DNA from 2 places in the Arthrobacter sp. LT660 genome. Region 1 is predicted to be linked to the other one. Evidence: riboswitches for the same ligand, from Rfam matches in the RefSeq annotation. Region 1 holds a riboswitch; the other holds the start of a gene.

Evidence for each region. Region 1 has a riboswitch for S-adenosylmethionine ahead of AC0QSG_RS10900 (OsmC family protein). Riboswitches for the same ligand answer to the same signal wherever they lie in the genome.
Region 2: another riboswitch for S-adenosylmethionine. It lies ahead of AC0QSG_RS11905 (flavin reductase family protein); the one in region 1 lies ahead of AC0QSG_RS10900 (OsmC family protein).

The regions. Positions count from the first base shown of each region.
Region 1 covers NZ_CM149651.1:2,356,361-2,362,598, reverse strand. The annotation lists gene AC0QSG_RS10915 (maleylpyruvate isomerase family mycothiol-dependent enzyme) at 1-153, shown strand, start outside; gene AC0QSG_RS10910 (aldo/keto reductase) at 789-1,748, shown strand; gene AC0QSG_RS10905 (OsmC family protein) at 1,761-2,024, opposite strand; gene AC0QSG_RS10900 (OsmC family protein) at 2,043-2,306, opposite strand; SAM riboswitch class IV at 2,343-2,458, opposite strand; gene AC0QSG_RS10895 (IS1380 family transposase) at 2,807-4,201, opposite strand; gene AC0QSG_RS10890 (alpha/beta fold hydrolase) at 4,672-5,538, shown strand; gene mhpA (bifunctional 3-(3-hydroxy-phenyl)propionate/3-hydroxycinnamic acid hydroxylase MhpA) at 5,613-6,238, opposite strand, start outside.
Region 2 covers NZ_CM149651.1:2,557,053-2,563,290, forward strand. The annotation lists gene dnaB (replicative DNA helicase) at 1-561, opposite strand, end outside; partial or broken gene AC0QSG_RS11895 (DUF1801 domain-containing protein) at 1,315-1,602, shown strand; gene AC0QSG_RS11900 (hypothetical protein) at 1,631-2,077, shown strand; gene AC0QSG_RS11905 (flavin reductase family protein) at 2,115-2,621, opposite strand; SAM riboswitch class IV at 2,637-2,752, opposite strand; gene rplI (50S ribosomal protein L9) at 2,900-3,352, opposite strand; gene rpsR (30S ribosomal protein S18) at 3,368-3,607, opposite strand; gene AC0QSG_RS11920 (single-stranded DNA-binding protein) at 3,671-4,237, opposite strand; gene rpsF (30S ribosomal protein S6) at 4,279-4,584, opposite strand; gene AC0QSG_RS11930 (GNAT family N-acetyltransferase) at 4,812-5,414, opposite strand; gene AC0QSG_RS11935 (M18 family aminopeptidase) at 5,452-6,238, opposite strand, start outside.

The DNA.
Region 1 (6,238 bases):
ACCCTGGTGACGGAGGAGCGCGACGAGTGGGTGATCGGCGACGGCGCCCTGCGCGTGGAATCGGACCGGGAGGGCCTGCTCGAATGGCTGTCCCGTGGCCATGCCGGATATTTGGAAGCCGACGGCCCCCTGCCGACGCTGCCCCCCTGGTGACGCCGTACCCCTCAAGCGCGAAAACGCCCCCGCCGGTCTCATCGGCGGGGGCGTTTTCATGTGCCGCCTCTTGGGTTTGGCACGCGTTCCCGCCACTTGGGGGAAGGCGGGAACGAAAGATCCAAGCGGCTTGGGGGAAGCATTGGATCTGTTGGAACACTACCCGGGAGTAATCATTTTGTAAAACGCGGCATTGCCTGGCGTGTCGGCGTCGTTGAAGGGGGTCGGCCGGTCCAAACAGCGTGGGCCGGTCCAAACAACAGAGTGCCCCCGCCCTGCCTAGGGGTGGGGGCACTGGTTCTGCATCGGCATTGGCCTGGTCCGATGCTGGCGGGCCCGCCACTTGGGGGACGGCGGGGCCGCGTGATCCTGTTGGCCCTTGGGGGAGGCCGTTTGGATCTACCTAAGAGACTAGACCTTGAGTGACGAATCTTGTCAAGGTCTGTTGGGGTCCTGATGAAAATTGATCTCTGGCCGGGTGCGGATCGCTGTGCTGCTTGCGCTCGGAACGCGCCTCCACACTGTGGGATTCGACGGCGGCGAGGGATTGCCGATACGTGCCGACCCGAGCGCGTACGACGCCGGCGCGCACCGGCGTCGTACGCTGTGAGTCCACCTACCGAAGGAGCACCAGCATGCACGACGCCGGATCCCGCCTGATCTTTGGATGCATGGGCCTGGGCGGTGGTTGGGGCGCCGGCCCGCTCGAGGCCGCCGACGTTTCCGAGGCGCACCGCGCCGTCGACGCCGCGCTGGAGGCCGGGATCACCGTGTTCGACCACGCGGACATCTACCGCAACGGGAAGTCGGAGGAGGTGTTCGGCCGCGTCCTCGCCGAACGCCCCGAGCTCCGCGACCGGCTCCACCTGCAGACCAAGTGCGGCATCATCCTCGGGACGACCGAGACCCCGGGACGCTACGACGCCTCCGCCGCGACCATCGCCGCCCGGGTCGAGGACAGCCTGCGGCGCCTGGGCGCGGACCACGTGGACACGCTACTCATCCACCGGCCGGACCCGCTGGCCACCCCGGCCGAGATCGCTGGCGCCTACGCCGATCTCAAGGCCGCCGGCAAGGTGCGCCGGCTGGGCGTCTCCAACATGTCCGCCGAGCAGATGGCTGCGCTGCAGTCCGCCCTCGACGAGCCGCTGGCCGTCAACCAGTTGGAGATGAGCCTCCACCGGCTCGGCTGGCTGGAGGCCGGCGTCCTCGTCAACCACGCGGAGGGCGCCGACGTATCCTTCCCGCGGGGCGCGCTCGAATACTGCACCGCCAACGGCGTCGAACTCCAGGCCTGGGGCCCGCTGGCCCAGGGGCGCTACAGCGGCCGGCCGGCCGACGGCGCGGGGACGGAACCGGCGGACGCGGAGGCTTCCCGCATGGTCGCCGCCCTGGCGCGACGCTTGGATTGCGCGCCGGAGTCCGTCGTACTGGGCTGGCTGATGCGCCACCCCGCGAATATCCGGCCCGTCGTCGGGACGTCGAACCCCGGCCGCATCGCGGCCTGCGCCGACGCCGAACGCGTCGCCGAGGCCATGGCCTCCGACGACTGGTACGCCCTCTGGACGGCCGCGCGCGGACGCCCGCTGCCGTAGTCCCCTGCCCTATCAGGCCGGGTTCGCGGCCACCTCGATCTCCACCGGCGTCGGGTTGGCGAACAGGTCCAGCACCGGGCAGCGTTCGTCGACGGTCCGCCGCAGTTCGTCGTAGCTCTCCTGCGATTCCGGTCCGGTGATGACCACACGCAGGCGAACCGCGGAAAAGCCCGGCCGGACCGTTGCGTCGGCGCCGAACAGACCGCGCACGTCGAGGTCCCCCTCGGCGTCGATCGTGATGTCGTCTACCCGGATGCCGAGCTGATGGGCGTACAACCTGTAGACCACCACCTGTCAGGAGGCCAAGGCGCCGAGCGCGTATTCCACCGGGCTCGCCGCCGCGTTGTCGCCGGCCAGCCCGGCCGGCTCGTCGACGGTGAATTCGTGTCCTCCGGTCGTGATGCGGGTGGCCACCGAACCCTCGCCGGCCCCCCGTGCGCCATACGTCAGGCGGGCGTTCGCTGCGTCGGCGGCGATTTTGCCGGACCAGAAGGCTCCGGCGTCGTCGAGCCGCGCGGCGCGAACCTCGTTCAGATCCTGCAGGGAAGTCTGGGTCATGACCGATCCTTGGTGTCGTGGCGCATGCCAGGCACGTCGCCATACTTACGCCGCCCAAGCCGGGCCGGCGTCGAATCCTCACCTGGGGCACCCCGCTACAGCGGGAGGGTTGCCGTCCAACCGGCCAGGGCCCGTGGTTGGAACTCTTGATTCTCCGACGAGTCTGACGGGGGATGGCGGGTTGGTTCAAGGGTTTCGTCACGAACCGCAACTCGCCGAAACATGTCGACGCGGGCGGTTTCGGCGGCGGCCTTCGCCTAAACGGCCGTGCCGGAGCAGAATGGGAGCCGTCAGCCGGATCCGGCAATTGCCCAGAACCCATGCTGAACACGTTCGGCGGCTCTTAGCTTTGATCCACCGAGCCGCAGTGATTACTCGGCTGATTGCTTGAGTCCTTGAGCAACCTGACGTTGGGCGTTGTGGATGGTCCGGCCTCGCTGCCGTTGGTGTTCCACGTTGGTTTCCGGGTGGCGCCGCGGGGCGGCTGGTGGATGGTTTTCCTAGGCTGGTTGTGGTGGTGCGTGGACGGCGGCGAAGAGCTTCTCCCATGCTTGTTGCCAGGGCCATGCTTCGGGCAGGCGTAATCGGATTTTCCGGGCGCTGGCGGCGATTCGCGCCGGGACGTTGACCAGTTTGGTGCGGATGGTGGCGGTCCTGGCCTTGCCGAATTTCCCGACCGCGAGCATCCCTGCGGTGCGGGTGAGGTTGTAGGCCATGGCCGCGATGCCCAGCCACGCGCCGTTGGCGCCGAAGTGCCCGGAGGGAAGGTGGGCCAGGGCGCTGTTTTTCAGGTCGGCGTTGACCTGTTCGATGATGGCGTGTTTGCGGTGGACCTTGTCGGCGGCGACCGTGTCCAGGACGTCGTCGGCGACGGTGGTGAAGAACGCGTGGAACCGGTGCGCCTCGAACAACGTCCCCTGTCCCGGTCCGGCTTGCCGGTTCAGTTCCGGGATGCGGCGGACGACGAGCCGGCCGTTGACGTGGTCGCTTTTGCTGCGGGAGGAGAACGCCGTGAAGGGTGTTTCGGCGACTTCGGCGCGGGAGATCCACGTGCCGGCGGCCTCGTCGAAGACGGCGTCGGTGTATTCGATGCTCTTCCACGCGGAGTCCTCGATGCCGGCGATGGCCCGTTTCACCGCTGGGTCCATGCGCACGGTGACCGAGACATCTGCTCCGCCAGCCAGTGCGGCGGATAACGGTGCGTGGCCGTAGTAGGCCGAATCGAAGCGGCAGAGCACCGGCGGGCCGGCCTGGACGCGTTTGACGGTCGCCAACGCGTCGGCGATCAGGCGCTTGGCGCCGCGGGCGGAGTTCGCCGCGCCCTTGCGCAACCGTTGGGCCAGGATCACCGGGGCGGTGTCCTTCGTGGACGCGGTCGCCAGCAGGGAGTTCAGTCCGCGGATCCCGGAATATCCGTATCCGGAGCCCTGCTTCTGGTAGCCGTGGACCTCCACGATCGTGTCGTCGACATCGACGAACACGAAGTCGGATGCTCCGGGGTGTCCCAGCAACGGGGCCCGGTCGGCGAGGTTGGCCAGGAAGAGGGAAGCGACAGCGTCGATCTGGCGGACGTGTCCAAAGGTGAAGGATCGCAGGAACGATCCCAGGGTCGAGGGCGCATAGGCGGCGTTGAAAACACGGTTCATCCCGCCGTGGCGCAACAGGGACATGTCGTCGATCGAATCGGCGCCGGCAACCATCCCGGCCACCAGCGAAGCGACCTTCAACCCCGCGTTCGCTCCCTTGTCGGTGGGCACCGTGAGCCGCCGGTCCGCCAAATCGTGCAGCCCAGTGCCCCGGGCCAATTCCATGATGGGAACCAGCCCCGCGGCAGCGATGAGGTTGGGCTCGTCGAAGGAAACTGACACGGCGGCGGCACTGTGAGAAACTTGCATCTGCGAGATGCCCTTCTATTTCAGGATTGTTGTTCTATCGCAAGTCCAATTTTCCCTGAAATGCTGGGCATTTCGTCTTTAATTACGCGCGGCCCCGCCACAGCTCCTCAGTGGATCAAGGCTTAGGCCAGCGAGGATTCGGCCGAAAGGGAAAAGATCGTGCAGGGTGCGGAGCCGGAAGTGCGGGGAACCGCGCTCGCGCTCGCGGCCGTCTCGGGACGCCCCATCCGGCGAGCTGGCGGGACCCGGGACGGGAGCACTCGCGGGGTGCCCGCTGGTGGCGCGCCGCCGTCGTGCCGTGGCCTTTGTCCCGTTGCCACTGTGCCGTCTGGCGGAACGCCTCCGTGGCTCAGTGCGCTGGCGTCCCTAGGCTGGATGGGGAGGGGACCCCTGCGCTTGCGCAGGGCCGCCCCACCCAGGCCGCGGGTCCGCGAGGACCTCTGCGCGACGACGAGCAACAGGAGTGCGCCATGACCACAGTTCAGATTCCCGACTACACCACCGACGAGTTCTTCGGCCTCGAGGACAAGTGGCTCGAGACCGCTCCCGGCGAGGTCACCCACTACCACGAGCTCGGCGAGGGCACCCCGATCCTCTTCCTGCACGGTTCCGGCACCGGCGTCACCGCGGCCGCGAACTGGTGGCTGAACCTCCCGGAGATCTCCGAACTCGGCCGCTGCATCGCGATCGACTCGATCGGCTACGGCCAGTCAATCGTGGCGCCGGGCACCGAGTACGGCATCAAGGAATGGGTCCGCCACTCCGTGCGCGTGCTGGACGCGCTGGGCATCGACAAGACCTGGATCGTGGGCAACTCGATCGGCGGCTGGGTGGCGATGCAGTTCGCCATCGACTTCCCGGAGCGACTGCTGGGCATCGTCTCCATGGGCACCGGCGGGGCGAAGAAGACCGCGGCGCTGTCCGGCCACGCGAAGCCCGAGCTGTCCGAGGCCGGCATCCGCCGAACGCTGGAGCAGTTCGTCGTGGACAAGTCGCTCGTCACGGACGAGCTCGTCTCGCTGCGCTACCAGTCCGCGCTGAACGACACCGCCTCCGACCGACTCGTCGAGGTCGTCACGGCCCGCGACCGGGACCGCGACGCCCTCCCCCTGGACTTCGACGTGCTCTCCAAGTTGGAGATCCCGGTCCTGCTCATCCACGGCATGCAGGACGTCGTCATCCCGCCCTCGCGCACGTGGGAGCTGCTCAACGTGATCCCCACCGCGGACGCGCACATCTTCAGCCAGTGCGGCCACTGGTCCCAGGTGGAGCGTGCCGAGGAGTTCAACTCGGTCATCAAGGAGTACCTCGCGGCCCGGGGCGTCGGCGGCAAGTAGCGCATCCGGCAGGACCAGGAAACGGAAAAACGGTCCGGCTCCCTGTGGGGAGCCGGACCGTTTTGCGTGAGGGACTAGCCCAGGAGCTCGCGGGCGTCATCCGGAACCTGCACCGCTCCGTGGGCCGCCGGCTCGCCGGTGAATGCCATGGAACGCAGGATCGCGTCCAGCGTCGCCGGGGCGTTCTGCGTCAGGCAGGCTCCGGCGACGAACCGGTCCGGACGCAGGAACACCAGTGGAGTCGGGCGCTCGTCGAACCACTTTTTCATGCGGCCGGTGTGATCGCCGAGAACCAGCACGTCCTCGCCCATGTCCCGCTCCGCCCAGACCCGCTGCGTCTCGGGAAGGACGCAGACCAAGCGGGCGCCCAGGGCGCGGAGCTTCTCCAGCGACTCGGACGGGAGCACGTCCTTCGGGTTGTTGCCCCAGACGACGACGGACCACCAGTTGCCGATCGCGTCGTCGAGCAGGACGTTCGCGCCCGCCTTCGAATTCACGCGCGGCTGCGGGAACTGGACGCCAACCGGAGAGACCTTGTTGTTTGCCGTCAGCACCGGCACCAGCTTGCTGGTCAGCCTTGCCGCGGCGCGACCGGACGCCTGCGTGTTGGGATCCGCCAGGACCCCTTGTGTGTAGCGCGGCATCGGCTTGAACTTCATGTCGGAGAAGTAGCTCTTCACCGACGGGAAAAGATTCAGGA
Region 2 (6,238 bases), 200 kb from region 1:
GCCGGCGGATTCGATCTCGTCGACGGTCCCTTCGATGATGTCGCGCAGCGCCACGTAGTCCTCGGCGGTGCGCCGCTCGGCGACGGCGTAGATCTCCGCCTGGGCCTGGTTGACGATCTCGTCGACCTCGCCGTCCTGCGAGTAGCCCATCTGGACGATCTTGGTGCCAGCTTCGACCAGACGGCGCAGCACCGCGCGCTCGCGGACGATCTCCGCGTAGAACCCGGCGTTGGCCGCCGTGGGAACCGACTGGATCAGCGTGTGCAGGTAGGCGGGGCCGCCGATCCGGGAGATCTCACCCCGCTTCGTCAACAGGTCCGAGACGGTTACTGCGTCCGCGGGCTCGCCCCGGCCGTAGAGGTCGATGATCGCCTCGTAGATCGACTCGTGCGCGGGACGGTAGAAGTCGATGCCTCGGAGGACCTCGACGCAGTCCGCAATGGCGTCCTTGGAAAGCATCATGCCGCCGAGCACACTTTGCTCGGCCACGAGGTCCTGCGGCGGGGTGCGCCCGAACTCCGCCTCCCGCGAACCCTTGGGCTCCGCTTGCGTCAACGACACGACAATTACCTTCCAGGTGAACGTGGGCGGCCTGCGGCGCGCCCTGAAGACTCCAGTATCACAGCGGGTTCCCACACCCTGGGGCCATTGAGTAGCCATGTGGATGGAGCTGTGGCAAACCAGCCTCTTATCCACAATTGGACCGAAGACCTTGCCACCATAGACCCTTAATCGGCCCAGCCCAACACGCTTATCCACAGCCCGTGTGGAGAACCTGTGGGTACTACGGCGTGTTGCGTGCACAGACTGGGGATGACCCTGTGGATGACAAAGTATTTTAGTCCTCAATAGGTGTCTGACTAGGCAGTTAGTAGATGTCGGACAATTGCGGGAAATTAGTTTCCCGAGAACATTCAGGTCGACGTTGCATGTTTACTGCCGAGTAAACACCTAGGGGTGCCACCGGTTACCCACATATCCCCAACTTATCCACAGACACGCCCGCGATTCGTCTCCGCAAGCCGCGCGGGTCGTCCGTTTCCACGGCGTAGGTACCGGGTTCATGCTGGATGACGCAGGGATGACAGGGGCGCCGTGGGTTGGTGGGAGGCGGCGTGGACTGGCCAGGTGTCCCGCGTGCCTGCTTTCGCAGGGTCGGCCACCGCACCATCAGAAGGTCCCCGACCGTGCCGTACCCGACCGGCGGCCAGAGAGCCCCTCTGGCCGCGAACGGTCCTTGTGGCCCGTCTGGGGCACTGCGATACTGTGCGCATGACCGAAGCCAAGACGAAGCCGCGCCACGGGGATCCGGCCGGCTTCGGCGCCTACCACTACCGCTACGCGTCCGGTCGCGAGGGCGACGCGTGCGCCGTCGGATTCTCACCCCGGGGCGCCGGGCTCTCGCTGTACGGACTGACGTACGGCTCCGACGCCGCAGCGCTCCTGCCGCGACTCGGCAAGCACCGGACCGGGGCCGCCTGCCTCTACGTCAACAAGCTCGACGACGTCGACCTCCGCGTCCTCGCGGAACTAACCGCCGCGGGATACCGTCACGTCATGGCCGAACTCCACGCCGGCGGCACGGCACCCCAAACCACCTAGCGGCCCGCCCGCCACAAAGGAGCACACGATGTTCGGAATGAGCCCTCCGGAGCTGTTGATCACGGTTCTGGTCGCCGGGGGCCTGGTCTGGCTCCTGGTGGCCTCCATCGCCAACAGGCCACGAAACCAGACCAACGAGGAGGACGACTACATTGCGCGCCTGAACGCGGCGGCGGCGGAGCAGCAGCGGCAGGAGACGGAGCGCGCCGACAGGATCCGGCGGGCCACCGTGGAACGCTCAACGGCCGCCGCCAGGGCTTCCTCCGGCCGCACCGGCCAGGGCGCTTCGTACGCCGCGAGCCGCGCGGCCAGTGCGCAACACCCTCCCGGAGGGACACCGGATCCCGCCTATCTGGAGACACTGCAACTGATCCGCGCGGGCAAGACGGTGGAGGCGATCCGCAAGGTACGTCGGGACACGGGCGCGTCTCTGGGCGAGGCCACGAAGGTCGTCAATTCCATGCGCTCCGCCTGACCGCGCCAACGCGACCGGGACGGCTTATCACGGCGGTTTAAACGAGCGCGGATTCCTGCAGCTTGCGGAATTCGGACCCGTGGAAGACCAGCGGTTCATTTACGTCGCCGTGGGACTCGTGCCCGTGTACGCGCAGGATCACCACGTCGTGGTCGCCAGCGGATACTTCCTGTTCCACGCTGCAATCCAGCCAGAGGGCTGCGTCGTCCAGAAAGAGCGCACCCTCCTCGGTGGTTTCGATCTTGAGTCCCGCGAAACGGTCCCCGTCGCGGGAAGCAATCTGTCGGCAGACACCCTCGTGGAGTTCCCCCAGAACGGACACGCCGATCCGCGCGGCGCCGCGCACGATCGGCCAGGTCCGGGAGGTCTTTTGGACGGCGAACATGACGAGCGGTGGATCCAACGAGACGCCCACGGTGAAGGACGAGGCGACGATGCCCTGCGGCTTTCCGTCCACCGTGGCGCACAGAGCGGCGATCCCGGAGGGGAAGCGGGCGAACGAGTTGCGTAGCGAGTCCGGCTGGAGTCTTCCTGTCAGCGGCATGGTGTTCCTTCGCGTGCTCGGCACTTGCCGCTCCGGGGCATCCGGGCGGCCGAATCATCACCTGGAGCACCCCACTACCGAAAGAGGGTTGCCGTCCAACGAGCCAGGGCTTCGCGTTGGCGCTCTTGATTCACCCACAACGCTAGGCCGGACGGAGGGACGGGGTCAAAGACCCACGCAACATTTCGCAAGGAGACGCGGAAGGGCCCCGCCAACAGGCGGGACCCTTCCGTGTTCAAGCACTCGTTCGGACGGGACGGATCCCGCCGCGTACGTGACTACTTTGCCGCGATGACCTGCAGGTCGAGCGTGGCGGAGACGTCCTCGTGCAGTCGCACGGTCGCCTGGTAGTTGCCGGTCGACTTGATGTGCTCCGGCATTTCAACCTTGCGCTTGTCGATGGCACCGAGACCGGCGGCCTGGACCGCCTTGGCGATGTCCTCGGCCTTGACGGTTCCGAACAGACGGCCGGAAGCACCGGCCTTGACGGTCACCTTGACCGGCTTGGCGGACAGCGCAGCAGCAAGCTGCTGCGCGTCTTCCAAGTTGGCAACGGCGCGGGCGGCACGGCCGGCCTTGATGGACTCGACCTGCTTCTCGCCACCCTTGGTCCAGGTCAGGGCGAAACCGCGGGGAAGAAGGTAGTTACGGGCGTAACCGTTCTTCACCTCGACAATGTCGCCTGCGGCACCGAGTCCGGTGACTTCGTGGGTCAGAATGAGCTTTGCCATGTTGGTATCCCTTCCTTAGCCGCGGCCAGCGCCGGAGTAAGGCAGCAGGGCAACTTCGCGCGCGTTCTTGATGGCCTGGGCGATCTTGCGCTGCTCCTGGACGGAGACGCCGGTCACGCGACGGGCACGGATCTTTCCGCGGTCGGAGATGAACTTGCGCAGCAATGCGACGTCCTTGTAGTCGATGACCTTGACGTCAGCGGCCTTCAGGGGGTTGGACTTTGGTTTGGGCTTACGGAGTTCAGCCTTAGCCATCGTGGAGCTCCTTTGATCTAGTGGAGCCCGCAGAAAGGTTCTGCGGGATGGTGAATATGGTGTTTAGAAAGGCGGTTCGTCAGAGCCGGGGTTGCTGCCCCAGCCACCACCGCCGCCGCCGGAGGACGACGAGGAGGAGGAGGACGCCCACGGGTCTTCCGCCGGGGCGCTCCAGTTTCCACCGGAGTTGCCGCCGCCGAATCCGCCCGAGTTGCCGGCGTTGCCGCCGCCGAACCCGCCGGAGTTGCCGCCGCCACCGCCGGAGCGCTGGGTGCGGGCGACCTTGGCAGAGGCGTAGCGCAGCGAGGGGCCGATTTCATCGACCTCAAGCTCGGTGACCGTGCGCTTTTCGCCTTCCTTGGTTTCGTAGGAACGCGACTTCAGCCGACCCTGGGCGACGACTCGCATGCCCTTGGTCAGCGTCTCGGCGACATTTTCGGCAGCTTCGCGCCACACCGATGCGCGGAGGAACAGCGTTTCGCCGTCCTTCCACTCGTTGGTCTGGCGGTCGAAGGTCCGCGGGGTGGAAGCGATGGTGAAGTTCGCCACCGCCGAACCGGACGGAGTGAAACGAAGCTCCGGGTCACTGGTGAGATTACCGATGACCGTGATGATGGTCTCGCCTGCCATGGTGCCTCCTGTTGTCGGTCTCTACGTAAAGGAAACGCAGACTACTCTGCGGTGACCTTCTGCTCTTCCGGACGGGTGATCTTGGTGCGCAGGATGGTCTCGTTCAGAGACAGCTGGCGGTCAAGTTCCGCGGAAGTCGCCGGGGTGGCGGTGAAGTTGACGACAGCGTAGATCGCTTCGGTCTTCTTCTGGATTTCGTAGGCCAGGCGACGGCGGCCCCAGATGTCGACGTTGTCGATGGTTCCACCATCGTTGCGGACGACGTCCAGGAACTTGCCGAGAGTCGGCTCCACGGTACGCTCATCGACCTCGGGGTCGATCAGTACCATCAATTCGTAATTACGCATGTGAACCCACCTCCTTTGGGCTAAACGGTCACGGTCTTTCCGTAACAGGAGGTTCTTTGCGTTGGCTGCCGCCACGCCCGACTACGGGCACGGCGGAAACAGCCTGAACCATCCTACCGGATGTCCGAACCCCAGACTAACCCCGCCGTGCCGCCCGCACTCGGCCGCCGGTCGACTTGTGGATCGCGCCCGCCGCCCCCGGGCGTGTGGACGCCGAGTCCACCCGCCTAGGTTGCGTCAGCGTCCATCCAGTCCCGCAGCAGCACACACATGGTGATGACGTCGCTGCGCACGCCGTCGAACACGTGGGCGGCAAGCCGCCGGCCCTCGACGACGAACCCCGCCTTCTCGTAGGCCCGCAGCGCGCGCGGATTGAAGGCGTGGACCTCCAGCCCGATGCGGAACAGGTCCGTTTGCGTGAACACGTACTCCAGCAACAGCCGAACCGACGCCGTTCCGAGACCGCGGTCCCGCCCGCCCGGTCCCAGTAGAATCCGCAGTCCGCACGCCTGGTTCCGCGGCTCCCAGTCGTTGAGGACGATCTCCCCGAGGCAGGCGCCGGTGGCGGCATCGACGACGGCAAGATCCATGCGGTCCGGCTGGTCCGCCCGGGTCCGGTACCAGTCCAGCGTCTCGTCGTCGAGCACGCCCGTGGCCGCCTCTAGTTCCGCCGTGCTGTGCACGCTTCCGGTGAGGCGCAGCACCTCGGGATCGGCGAGGATCGGCCCCATCGCCCCGATGTCCGCCTCGGTGAACGGCCGCAACAGGAAACCCTGTCCGAGCAGGGTCGGCTTGTGCGTGAAGATCGTCTGACGCGTCGGTCCGGACATGTCCGCTCCCCCATCTACTTTGCCGCCGTTGGTGGTGTCAGTCCCGGAAGAAGGCCTCCGCGACCCTGGCCAGTCCCAGAGGGTCCTCGACGCCGCACATTTCCCGGGCCGAGTGCATGGAGAGCAAAGGGATGCCGACATCCAGCGTGCGGATGCCGAGACGCGTTGCGGTCAAGGGACCGATGGTCGAACCGCACGGCAGCGCGTTGTTGGAGACGAATTCCTGGTAGGGAACGCCGGCCACGCCGGATAGGCGGGACCACAGCGCGGCACCGAAGGCATCGGTCGTGTAGCGCTGGTTGGCATTGATCTTCAGTAGCGGCCCGCCGCCGGGCAGGGGCCGGTTGGCCGGGTCGTGCCGCTCGCCGTAGTTGGGGTGCACCGCGTGCCCGGCGTCGGCCGAGACGCACACCGAGTCCGCATAGGCCCGCGCGCGGTGGTCGGCACCGGCCCCGAGCCCGGCGGAAATCCGCTCCAGGACCTCCTGCAGCAACGGACCGCAGGCGCCGGAGCGCGACGCGGAACCGACCTCCTCGTGGTCGAACGCCGCCAGCACCGCAATGTGGTCTCCGTCCCCGGCCCGGCGGTGCGCCTCGAGCGCTGCCAGCGAAGCGTGCACGGACGAGAGGTTGTCCAACCTTCCCGAGGCGAAGAACTCGCCGTCGGCGCCGAAGACGGCGGGCGCCTGTGCGTCCGCGATGACGACGTCGTAGCCACCGATGTCTTCCGGCTCCAGCCCCGCGGAACCCGCCAGCACACCCAGGAGATCGGCATGTGAGGGATCGCCGAGCCCCCAGACGGGATTCATGTGCCGCTGCTTGTCC